4 regions of the Pedococcus sp. P2_E2 genome follow, and region 1 is predicted to be linked to each of the others. Evidence: riboswitches for the same ligand, from Rfam matches in the RefSeq annotation. Region 1 holds a riboswitch; each other region holds the start of a gene.
What was found. Region 1 has a riboswitch for S-adenosylmethionine ahead of ssuE (NADPH-dependent FMN reductase). Riboswitches for the same ligand answer to the same signal wherever they lie in the genome.
Positions count from the first base shown of each region.

Region 1 (2,858 bases):
TCGACGCGAGCCCGTTGTAGTCGTTGGTGTAGAGGTCGCGGGGCTTGAGCGCGCCCTGCTTGAGGACCCCGCTGTCGACGAGCCACGGCTCCCAGCGGGTGAAGTCCTGGTCGCTGATCACGCCGCCCTTGCTGGCGACTCCCACGCTCTTCCAGAACTTGAGGTTGTCGGTCTTCTCGTTGCGACCACGCTTCTCGATGATGGTGCTGAACCGCGCGATGACGGTCTCGCGAGGGCTCGTGCGCTCCCACTCGATCGCCTTGGCGACCCCGGTGACGAACTCCTTGGCTGCCGCAGGATGCTTGGCGATGAAGTCGTCCCGCAGGACGTACTGACCACCGTTGAAGGCGCCGAACAGCTCGTAGTCGCTGAACAGCGACCGCAGCCCACCCGTGGCGATGGCGTGGTCCTGCAGGACCCCCGAGAGGGTGCCGACGTCGACCTGCCCACGCCGAACGGCCAGCTCGGTGTCGTTCGGGGGCAGCGGGACCAGCTGCACCTGCTTGATCTGCGCCGGCGTGAGGCCGTTCTTCTTCAGGTAGGTGTCGATGACCGCCTCGGCGTGCGCCCCCAGGGTGTTGACAGCGACCTTCTTGCCGATCAGGTCGTGCGGGGTCCGGATCGGACTGTCGTCCTTGACGTAGAAGCCGTTGAACGTCCTGACGTCCTCGCCGTAGTAGTTGATGACGGCCTTGACCGGGGCGCCGGCGCTGATGAGCTTGACCACGGCGCCGGAGAACGCACCGCCGAAGTCGGTCTGCCCCGTGGCCGCGGACTGGATGTCCTGGGGACCGCTCGTGGTGTTGCCGACCCAGTTGAGCTTGAGGGTGGGGAAGTAGCCCAGGTCGGAGGCGAGCTCAGGTAGGGACACCGAGTTGGCCCACCCCTGGTAGCGAATGGTCACCGGCCCCTTGTCCTTCGCGGACGTGCTGGCCTCGCTCGACGGGAGCGAGCAGCCGGACACCAGGACGAGTGGGAGGGCCGCCGCCAGCGAGGCGACCAGCGCCCGGCTCGCGGTGAAGGAACCACGGATCGTGCGCATCAGGCCACCGCCTCGCGGAGCACGGCACCCGCGGTGACCAGCGAGCGTCCTGCCACGGTGTCGAGGAAGACGGTCGTGACCTCGCGCAGCGGGCGCAGGGCAGCCTCGTCGAGGAAGGCCTCACCCCCGTCGACGAGCCTCACGTGGTCGGCCAGGACGAACCAGCCCGGGGTGATGCTGCTCGGCGACAGGCTCGCCAGGACGGGGCGGAGGGCATAGTCGACGACCAGCACGTGGGCGGGCGTGCCGCCGGTGGCCACCGGCAGGACGACCTTGCCCCGCAGCGCGAACTGCGGCAGCAGGTCGAGGAAGGTCTTGAGCAGGCCGCCGTAGGCCGCCTTGTAGACCGGGGTGGACACGACGACCGCGTCTGCCGCCTCGAGCGCAGCCACGGCGCGGGCCACGTCGGGGTCATGGGCGTCCCCGCGCAGGAGTGGGCCGGCCGGCAGGTCCCGCAACACGATCGGGACGACGACGTGGCCGGCGCGTTGGAGCTGTCTCGCGATGTCGGAGAGGACGGCGTCGGTCTTGGAGGAGAGGGAGGGACTGCTGGAGATCGTGGCAATGACAGCCATGGGTGGATCCTTTCGGGCAAGGGGAATCGCCGGTCCCGCGCCGAGGCGCAGAACCGTTGGAGGAGAATGGGTTTCGAGGCAGCAGGTGCCGAACAGACCTACGAGCGCAGGTCAGAGACCGGCTGAAGCCGACGAACGACGAGGGCGCGCGTCAGGGGCGACAGAGCGCGCTGGAAACCCTGAGCAGGTCGATGTGCCTGCGCAGGACGGGTCGGCAGGAGCGATCGGCTGCCTGCCTGGATCCGTTGTCCTTCATGGGTTTCCGTCCTCGGATGAGGCTCGAGCCTCGCGCTTGCGGCGGTCGTTCGACTGCCACCTGGTCTTCACCCGGAGCACCCCACCGCGAGTGGGAGGGTTGCCGTCCAGCGAGCCGGGGCTTGTCACTGGAGCTCATGACCTACGTCGAAGGTAGCGGTTCCTTCATTGCCTATCAAATAAGTAGGATATGCCTCTCGCATGGTGGGACGACAAAGAGCGCCCACGCACGGAATCCGTTGCGCGGGCGCCCTTTTGGACAGGCGTCATATGCGTGGCGGGGGCCCGCCAGGGTCCGTCAGACGCTGACCTCGATGGCGATCTTGCCGCGGACGTGCCCGGTCTGGCTCAGCTCGAACGCCTCAGCCGCATCCGCGAGCGCGAACACGTCGGCCACCGGCACGGTCAGCCGACCCGCGTCGGCGAGGTCGCCCAGCGCAGTCAGGTCCTCGGCGTTGGGCCGCACCCATGCGGCGATGCCACCGGCCTCGGCGACGGTGCCGTCGGCGATCGACCCGTGCCGTCCACCGTCGGCGAGAACGGCCTGCGTGACGTCCAGGACCCCGCCGACGAAGTCGGCCACGACGTCCACGCCGTCGGGCGACAGCTCACGTACGCGCTCGGCCAGCCCCGCGCCATACGTCACCGGCTCTGCACCCAGCCCGCGCAGGAACTCGTGGTTGCCCTCGGAGGCGGTGCCGATCACGCGCGCGCCGAGAGCTCGGGCGATCTGCACGGCGAAGAGACCGACTCCACCGGCGGCGGCGTGCACGAGGACCGTCTCGCCATCCTTGAGTCCCAGCCGAGCGATCAGCTGGTATGCCGTGAGGCCGGCAAGCGGGAGGCCCGCCGCCTGGTGCCAGTCGAGGGACTTCGGCTTGCGGGCGACCGTGCGGACGGGCGCGGTGACAAGCTCGGCGAAGGTGCCGCCCTGCACCCAGTCCTTGCGGGCGTAGGCGATCACCTCGTCGCCGGGGGCCCACTCG
Region 1 is NZ_JBFUEM010000005.1:59,247-62,104, forward strand. It holds gene AC1DWR_RS11580 (ABC transporter substrate-binding protein) at 1-1,042, opposite strand, end outside; gene ssuE (NADPH-dependent FMN reductase) at 1,042-1,617, opposite strand; SAM riboswitch class IV at 1,901-2,015, opposite strand; gene AC1DWR_RS11590 (NADP-dependent oxidoreductase) at 2,171-2,858, opposite strand, start outside.

Region 2 (2,858 bases), on a different contig from region 1:
CTGGGAGTGGGTCGTGGAGGCCGGGTGGATCGCGAGCGAGCGCACGTCACCGATGTTGGCGACGTGGCTGTGCAGCACGAGGGACTCGACGAACCGTCGCCCCGCTTCGACGCCGCCGACGATCTCGAACGCCAGCACCGCCCCAGCACCCCGCGGCGTGTACTTCGTTGCCTTCGCGTACGACTCGTGGTCCGGCAGGGAGGCCCACACGACCTGCTCGACCTGCTCGTGCTGCTGGAGGAACGCCGCCACCTTGTGCGTGTTCTCCAGGTGCCGCTCGATGCGCAGGCTCAGCGTCTCGATGCCCTGGGCGATGAGGAAGGCGTTGAACGGTGCGATCGCGGGACCAAGGTCGCGCAGCAGCTGGACGCGCGCCTTGAGGATGAACGCGAGGTTGGCGCCGAAGGCACTCCCCACGCCGAGGTCCCGCGCGAACACCAGCCCGTGGTAGCTCTCCTCCGGGGTGTTGTAGTTGGGGAACTTGTGGGGGTCGGCCCCGAAGTCGAACGTGCCCCCGTCGACGATCACCCCTGCGATCGACGTGCCGTGACCACCGAGGTACTTGGTCGCCGAGTGCACGACGATGTCGGCTCCCCACTCCAGCGGACGGATGAGGTAGGGCGTCGCGATCGTGTTGTCCACGACGAGCGGCACTCCGGCCTCGTGGGCGACGGCCGCGACGCCCTCGATGTCGAGCACCTCCGACTTCGGGTTGGAGATCGTCTCGCCGAAGAACAGCTTGGTGTTGGGCCGGACGGCGGCCCGCCACGACTCCAGGTCGTTGGGGTCCTCGACGAAGCCCACCTCGATCCCGAACTTGGGGAGGGTGTGCTTGAGCAGGTTGAAGGTGCCGCCGTACAGGCTCGGGCTCGCCACGACGTGGTCCCCCGCCTCGGCGATGTTGAGGATGGCCAGGGTCTCGGCGGCCTGGCCCGAGGCGACCAGCAGCGCCCCGACCCCGCCCTCGAGCGACGCGACTCGCTGCTCGACAGCGTCCTGGGTCGGGTTCATGATGCGGGTGTAGATGTTGCCGAACTCCTTGAGGGCAAACAGGTTTGCCGCGTGTTCCGTGTCCTTGAAGACGTAGGACGTCGTCTGGTAGATCGGCAGGGCGCGAGCGCCGGTGGCGGCGTCCGGCTCCTGTCCGACGTGGACCTGCCGGGTCTCGAACGACCAGTTGGTGGAGCTCATCTCGGTGTCCTTCACTCTCGTATGCCGCGTGGCACGGATCGGGGGCCCGTCACCGGCGGAGCGGGTGGTCGAGGTGCCTGTGAAGGGGAGGTTCGAGCTCCCGAGGTCCTGTGATCACTGATGCCACCGCCGGAACGGTGCGGGACACGTGGTGGGTCTCCCGCGCTTGCGGACGGCAACTGCGCCGCCCGCCAGGTCTTCACCCGGGGCACCCCACCGCGGAGGAGGGTTGCCGGCCAGCGAGCCGGGGCTTGTCGCTGGCACTCATGACCTGGGCCGAGGCTACGCCGGGGAGGTGAGCGAGCGGCATACCCATCTCTCATGGCGGACGCACGAACGGCGGGTCAGCGAGCGCCGGGACGTGGGTCGGGATCGGGGGTGGTGCCGCGCGCGTCGGTGGCGTCGCGGGCCCGCATCGCCAGGTCCCCCTCGTGCCGGGCGTACAGGTCGCGCCCGGTGCCGACGGCCCCCAGACCCGCCGCGGTCGCCTCGGCCGCGAGGCCGGTGACGAACATCGTCCGCGACCGGTCGGGGTCACGGGTCACCAGGGCGAGGTCGTCGAGCCACTTGTTGCGCACGAGGACGCGTGCACGTCCCGCGACCTGCTCGGCCACCCAGTGCGCCGTCGCGGTCGGCGAGCCCGGCGACCGGGTCGCGCGGAACGTGCGGGCGTCGGGCTGGTACTCGGCTCGACCGGCGCGGCGAAGCTCCTCGGCCGTCGCGAGCCGGAGCCGTTGAGCCGTGCCGAAGCGCAGCGAGCGTCGCGCCGTCCTCGTCGGGCCCGCGAGGGCCGCGGGGTTCGTCGCCAGGGCGCCTCGCTTGAGCACGCCGGACGCGGCGCCGGTGACCGACATGGCGGCGCCCACGCCGATGTGGCCCCAGTCCCCGTCGCCGTAGCCGACCTTGACCACCGCGTCTGCCGTCAGCTGGAGTCCGTCGCACGCCCCGGCGGCGACCCCCAGCGCCTTGGACGGCGGCGTGGGAGCCATCGCCACGGCCCCTGCCGCGCTCCCGAGCACGCCGGCCCCGCGACTGAGCCCCGTCAGCGAGTCGTACATCCGTGAGTCGTCGAGGCCGTCCTGGACGAGCTGGTGCAGAACCGTGGCGCACCGGTGGTCCGCCTCGGCGAACCGATGCCAGGCTGCGGCATGGCGGCGTTCGGCGACCTGGACGAGCTCGAGCTGCTCCAGCTCCTTGCGGTGCAAGTCCGCGGCGACCGCACGCTGCGTCGGGTCGGCGCTCTCCTGCGCCGTCACCCGCCGGTTGCCGAGGGCGACCGCTAGCTGCCACGCCTCCGCGTGCGTCGTCACCGCCCAGGAGGCGTCGTGCTGCGCCTCCGCCAGGGCTGCGGCAAGGGGCCGCAGGGCCACCGCCGACACCGCGTAGCGACGCCCGACCGAGACCAGGAGCGAGGCCGCGGTGCGGGACCGAGCGGCGAAGGCGGCGCCGCCCGGCCCCTCCCAGGTCGTCCTGCTCGGGTCGCCGAGGCTTCGCACCGTGCTCGCCAGGGCCAGCAGCAGCTCGCCCTGCCCGGCCAGCCGGTCGGCGAGTGCGCGCACCGTGCCGGGATCACCCGACAGCGGCCTCAGGATCGTCATCCCTGGCCACCGTCGAAGGCAGCGGCGCTCCTGCCCTCGACGTCGGCGTACAGCCGCCCGGCCAGCGCC
Region 2 is NZ_JBFUEM010000001.1:507,764-510,621, reverse strand. It holds gene AC1DWR_RS02415 (bifunctional o-acetylhomoserine/o-acetylserine sulfhydrylase) at 1-1,191, opposite strand, end outside; SAM riboswitch class IV at 1,349-1,463, opposite strand; gene AC1DWR_RS02410 (hypothetical protein) at 1,536-2,789, opposite strand; gene AC1DWR_RS02405 (hypothetical protein) at 2,786-2,858, opposite strand, start outside.
Region 2: another riboswitch for S-adenosylmethionine. It lies ahead of AC1DWR_RS02415 (bifunctional o-acetylhomoserine/o-acetylserine sulfhydrylase); the one in region 1 lies ahead of ssuE (NADPH-dependent FMN reductase).

Region 3 (2,858 bases), on a different contig from region 1:
AGGGCGACGTCGTCCGCTGACTCCAGCACGTCTCACTCGCTCGGTCGGGTTTTGTCGAGGGCATGGCGGGGTGTGAGGACGCCGTTGTCGCGCCGTGGCGGCGCGGAGCAGCCCCACCCCGTCGGCGTTGGTGCGCCTGTCCACAGGGCTGGCTCCGGCCCCTGACGCGATGGCCCCCGGGACGCCAGCGTTGGCCCATGAGCCAGATCAGACTGCGCGGCCCGGCCGATGTCGTCGCCGTGCTGCCCTACCAGCTCGGCTACCACCCCCAGGACTCGATCGTGCTGGTCGCCCTCCACGGTCGCAGCGTCGGGTTGATCGAGCGGATCGACCTGCCACCACCCCAGGACGCGGAGCAGGTCGGCCGCGTCCTCGTGGCTCCGCTGCTGCAGGACCGGCCCGAGGCGGTCATGCTCGTCGGCTACGAGACGGCGGCGGGCTCGAGCAGGCCCGGTCTTGACGCCGTGCGTCGCCTGGCGACCGAGGCCGACCTCGAGGTCCTGGACCGACTTGTCGTCCGCGACGGGCGCTGGTTCGCCATCGACTGCGCCGACGGATGCTGTCCGGCCGAGGGCGCGCCGGTCCCGGAGGCGGCCGACACCCCCGCCGTGGCCGAGTACGTCGGGCTCGAGATCGCGCCCCTCCCGGGTAGGTCCGCGATCGCCGACCTCGTCGCCGCGGACCCGGTCCTCGCCGAGGCGGTGGCAGCAGAGCTGGGTAGCGGCTCGGAGCCCGAGTCGGAACGCCTCGATGCTGCCCGTCGGCTCGAGGCGCTGTCGCGCTGGTCGGTGGTCTGCGACGTGACCGGTGACGCGCCCGAGGTCGCAGAGCTCGGGCCCGCCGAGGTCTGCCTGCTCGTGCGCAGCCTGGAGGACCTCGCGCTGCGCGACGGACTCGTGGCCTGGCTGTGCCCTGGTGCCCTGCCCCTGGACTCCCTGTCGCCGGACCTCGTCGACGCCTTGCGCTGCACGCTGCCGGCTCCCACCTGGCACCGCAGCCCGGGGGCAGGGCCGTCGGCCGGGGCCGGTCGCCGTCTTCTGGCGAGGTTGCAGTCCCTGGTCAGGTCGGTCCCCGACGACCACGCGGCTCCGGCGCTCACCGTGCTCGCCAACTGTGCCTGGTGGCAGGGCGACGGCGCGTTGGCCCGGACCTGCGTGGACCGGGCGCTCCGGGCGCGCCCCGACTACCGGCTGGCGCAGCTGCTCGAGCGCATGCTCGACCTCGGCGTGCGTCCCGGCAGCCACGGCGCGCAGCGCGCAGCCGAGCTGCGGTCGGGCTGACCCAAGTCCTCGCGCGCGTCACGGTCGGCGGCGACGCGTCCATCGTGCGGACGCCGCGGACACGCCGACGGCCTCCTCGTATGATGGTCGCCAGGTCATGAGTCCCAGCACCAAGCCCCGGCTTGCTGGGCGGCAACCCTCCTCGCGGTGGGGTGCCCCGGGTGAAGACCCGGCCGACCCTGACCTGGGCGGCAAGCGCGAGCGCCACAGGAGCAGTTTCGATGACCACGACCTCCCCACCACGAGCGACGTCAGGTGCCTGGCGCGACGGTGACCCGGTCGGTCGACGCCAGTTCGTCGACCTCGGCGCGATCGAGCTCGAGCGCGGTGGCGTCCTTCCCGGGGTGCGGGTGGCCTACGAGACCTGGGGTGAGCTCAGCGCCGCCGGTGACAACGCCATTCTCGTCGAGCACGCCCTCACCGGTGACAGCCACGTCGAGGGCCCGACCGGCCCTGGTCACCCGACGCCGGGCTGGTGGGACGGGCTGATCGGCCCCGGTCGGCCGCTCGACACCGACCGCTACTTCGTCGTTGCCGCCAACGTCCTGGGCGGCTGCCAGGGGAGCACCGGCCCGTCCTCGCCGGCCATCGACGGTGCCCCGTGGGGGAGCCGCTTCCCCTTCGTCACCGTGCGTGACCAGGTGCAGACCGAGGCCCTGCTCGCCGACGTCCTCGGCATCGACCGCTGGCACGCCATCCTGGGTGGCTCGATGGGCGGGATGCGGGTCCTCGAGTGGGCGGTGACCCACCCCGAACGGGTCGCGACGGCCATCGTGCTGGCCAGCACGGCATACGCCACGGCGGAGCAGATCGGCTGGTGTCAGGCGCAGCTGTTGGCGATCCGCGCGGACGGCGACTTCCACGGCGGCGACTACTACGAGCGCGGCCCCGGTCCCGAGACCGGGCTCGGGATCGCGCGGCGGATCGCGCACGTCACCTATCGCAGCGAGCTCGAGCTGCACGAGCGCTTCGGTCGCGAGCCGCAGGAGGCGGAGGACCCGTTGGGCGGTCACGGCCGCTATGCCGTCGAGTCCTACCTCGACCACCACGCCGGCAAGCTGGCCGGACGATTCGATGCCAACTCCTACGTCGTCCTCACCGAGGCGATGAACTCCCACGACGTCGGACGAGGCCGTGGGGGGGTCGCCGCGGCGCTCGCCAGGATCTCCGCTCAGGTGGCGGTGGTCGCCGTCGACTCGGACCGGCTCTACCCGCCGCGGCTGTCCCGAGAGATCGCCGACGCCGTCCCGGCGGCCCAGCTGCACACCGTGCACTCCGACTACGGCCACGACGGGTTCCTCATCGAGATCGAGCAGGTCGGGCAGATCGTGGCCCGGGTTCTCGCAGGCCCTGCCTGACGGGGGGATTTCCGGTACGGTCGGGCCCAGCGGCTGCCGTCGCCTGGTGTGCCCCGGGTCCACCACCCGGTCGCACCGCTACTCGGTCAACTGAACGTAGGAGGTCCCTGTGGCCATCGTTGTGGGATATGTGCCGACGAAGGAAGGGCGGGCGGCTCTGCGCCGGGCCGCGGACGAGGCGCTGCTACGCAAGTCCAAGCTGATCGTCATCAACTCCCAG
Region 3 is NZ_JBFUEM010000001.1:524,008-526,865, forward strand. It holds gene AC1DWR_RS02470 (YkvA family protein) at 1-20, shown strand, start outside; gene AC1DWR_RS02475 (DUF4192 domain-containing protein) at 198-1,280, shown strand; SAM riboswitch class IV at 1,374-1,484, shown strand; gene metX (homoserine O-acetyltransferase MetX) at 1,502-2,638, shown strand; gene AC1DWR_RS02485 (universal stress protein) at 2,748-2,858, shown strand, end outside.
Region 3: another riboswitch for S-adenosylmethionine. It lies ahead of metX (homoserine O-acetyltransferase MetX); the one in region 1 lies ahead of ssuE (NADPH-dependent FMN reductase).

Region 4 (2,858 bases), on a different contig from region 1:
GTCGGCGAGCGGGTCCTTCCCGGCGTCGACCGTCCCACGGTGGAGGAGGTGGTCGCGCAGCTCGGCGAGGCGGGTGGGGACCATGTGCACGGGCGTCGCGGTCATCACCAGGAGGCCGAAGAAGCCCAGCATCAACAGGATCGGCACGGTGCCGTAGACCGACACCGCGGCCTCGAGCGGGCTGGATGCCAGGAACCCGATGATGCCGCCACCGTCACGCATCCCGTCGGCGCCCTGGGGTGGGGTGGGGATGTCGGCGGCGACGTGGGCCAACCCCGAGGCGGCGAAGGCGAGGGCGCCCAGGCCGACACCGAGGCGGGAGTTGGCCGAGTCCTCTTGCGGCGCGCGCAGGAAGCGGATGCCCAGGAAGAGCAGGGCGAGCGGCACGGCATAGGCGACGCGTCCGAAGGTGCCTGCGACGACGGCGTGCACGACGTCGCCGAGGGCGCCCTCGAAGGCCCACCACTCCCGGGCGGCGACGAGGATCGACACTCCGATGAGGAAGAAGCCGAGCCCGTCACGTCGGTGCTCGGGCTCGAGCTCACGGGCGCTGGTGCCGACCCGGCGCACCGCGCCGCCGGCCACGTGTGCCATGCCCATCCAGGTGCCGCGGACCGCGCGCAGGGGCAGCGGCAGTCCGCCACCGCTGGCCTTGCCACGCGCGGGGGACTTGCGGGGTGTGCTGCTCTTGCGGTTGGCGGGGCGTGTTGCGGTGCCCCGGCTCCCCGACGAGCGCGACCCTGCATTTGATCGTGCTGGTGTGGACGGACGTGTCGCCATGCTCCGCAGGCTACGCGAAGGTCACACGGGACACACGCGTCACACGCGTTCCACCCGCAGGCAATGTGTCCGGATCGCCCTGGCCCGAACGGCCGAGTTGCCCTCCCCGATCGGGTACGAAGGGCAGGTAGCCCTTACCAGGGCGCACGCCCGGTGGGACGCTGGGCCTTGCGTCTGGCGGGGCCTGTGCCGACGACCAGCAGTGGTCGTCGGCACAGGCGCGCACAGGGGGAAGGGTCGCGTGGGGACGGCGATGCCGACCCGCCCCGCCAGATCGCTCGGCCCTGCCTCCGGCCACCTGGCGGTCACGGACTTCCGCCATCTCAGATCGCGGGAACCCACGCCCACGTGCTGGATCCCGCTTGACCCGTGCCGCTACCCTCGACGACAGGTCATGAGTGTCAGCGCACAGCCCCGGCTTGCTGACCAGCAACCCTCCTCCGCGGTGGGGTGCTCCGGGTGACGACCGGGCCGACTGCACCCGCAGCCGGCAAGCGCGGACTCGGGAGCTCTCGGGTCCCACCCGGACCAGGAGCTCTACCCATGTCGATCGCGAGCACCCCGCCACCAGCCTTCCGTCGCAGCGCCCCCCTCGCGCACGCCCGCACCCAGAGCCACCTCCGCCCTGTTCCCGATGCCCGGTCACTGGGCGAGGTCGGCCCGCTGCCCGCGGTCGTGTCGGAGTCGCTGCTCGTGCCGACGCTGGACGGGGCCGTGGACTACGCCAACTTCGACCACGCGGCGTCCACGCCGGCGCTGGTCAGCGTCAAGAAGGCCGTCGACACGGCGGTGCGCACCTACTCCTCGGTCCACCGCGGCAATGGCTGGGCCTCCCGGGTGACCTCGTCCTGGTACGAGCAGGCGCGGGCCGAGGTGCGGTCGTTCGTCGGGGCACGCGAGGGCGACGAGGTCGTCTTCACCCGCAACAGCACCGACTCGTTCAATCTCCTGGCGCGATGTCTGCCGCGCCACACGCAGGTCTTCGTCTTCGAGTCCGAGCACCACGCCGCGCTTCTGCCGTGGCCCCACCAGCGCACCCACCGGCTTCCGGTCCCCGGCAGCATCAGCGACGCGAGGGCGCTCCTGCGGACTGCGCTTCGCGACCACCCCGGCCGCCACCGGTTGGTCGTGCTCGCCGGCGCCTCCAACGTCACGGGAGAGATCTGGCCGGTCCGCGAGCTGGCGGCGATCGCCCGCCAGGCGGGCGCGAGGGTGGTCCTCGACGCCGCGCAGTACGCCCCCCACCGCCGCGTGGACCTGGACGACCTCGGTGTCGACTACGCCGTGCTGTCCGGCCACAAGCTGTACGCACCGTTCGGCACGGGAGTCCTGGCAGGCCGGGCGGACTGGCTGGACGCTGCGGCGCCCTACCTCGCCGGCGGCGGCGCCACCAAGTCCGTGACCGAGCGCGCAGTCGTGTGGCAGAAGGGGGCCGCACGCCACGAGGGCGGCAGTCCCAACGTCATCGGCGCGATCGCCCTCGCTGCCGCGTGCCATGCCCTGCGGGCGCACGCGGACGCGGTGGAGGAGCACGAGCGCACGCTGGGCCAGCGTCTGCTCGACGGTCTGGCCGCCATCGACGGCGTGCAGACCTACTCCCTCTTCAGCCCGGACCACGAGCGCGTTGCCGTGGCGACCTTCACCATCGACGGGGTCGACTCGTCACTGGTGTCCGCGGCCCTGTCGGCCGAGCACGGCATCGGGGTCCGGGACGGCAAGTTCTGTGCGCACCTGTGCGTCGACGCCCTGCTCGACGACCCCCACGCCGTCGGGTCCACGACCGCCGTCCGCGCCAGTGTCGGGCTGGCCACGACCGCTGAGCACGTCGAGCGGTTGCTGTCAGCCGTGGCCGAGCTCGCCGAGCACGGACCCCGCGCCGACTACGTCAACGGACCGCAGGGGTGGTTGCCGGTCGGCGACCCGCGCGCGCTCGACCTCGCGCGCCCCTGGTAGCCGCCCCCGCGGCATACCCGAGCCCCACCTGCCGCACCTTTATCGGGTGACCCGATAAAGGTGCGCTTCACCCGGAAACGGTTCTCGGGTGAAGCGCGCCCTTCTCGGGTGGAGCAGGCGCAGGC
Region 4 is NZ_JBFUEM010000006.1:107,369-110,226, reverse strand. It holds gene AC1DWR_RS13750 (FtsK/SpoIIIE family DNA translocase) at 1-780, opposite strand, end outside; SAM riboswitch class IV at 1,171-1,283, shown strand; gene AC1DWR_RS13745 (aminotransferase class V-fold PLP-dependent enzyme) at 1,324-2,733, shown strand; gene AC1DWR_RS13740 (ribonuclease J) at 2,858-2,858, opposite strand, start outside.
Region 4: another riboswitch for S-adenosylmethionine. It lies ahead of AC1DWR_RS13745 (aminotransferase class V-fold PLP-dependent enzyme); the one in region 1 lies ahead of ssuE (NADPH-dependent FMN reductase).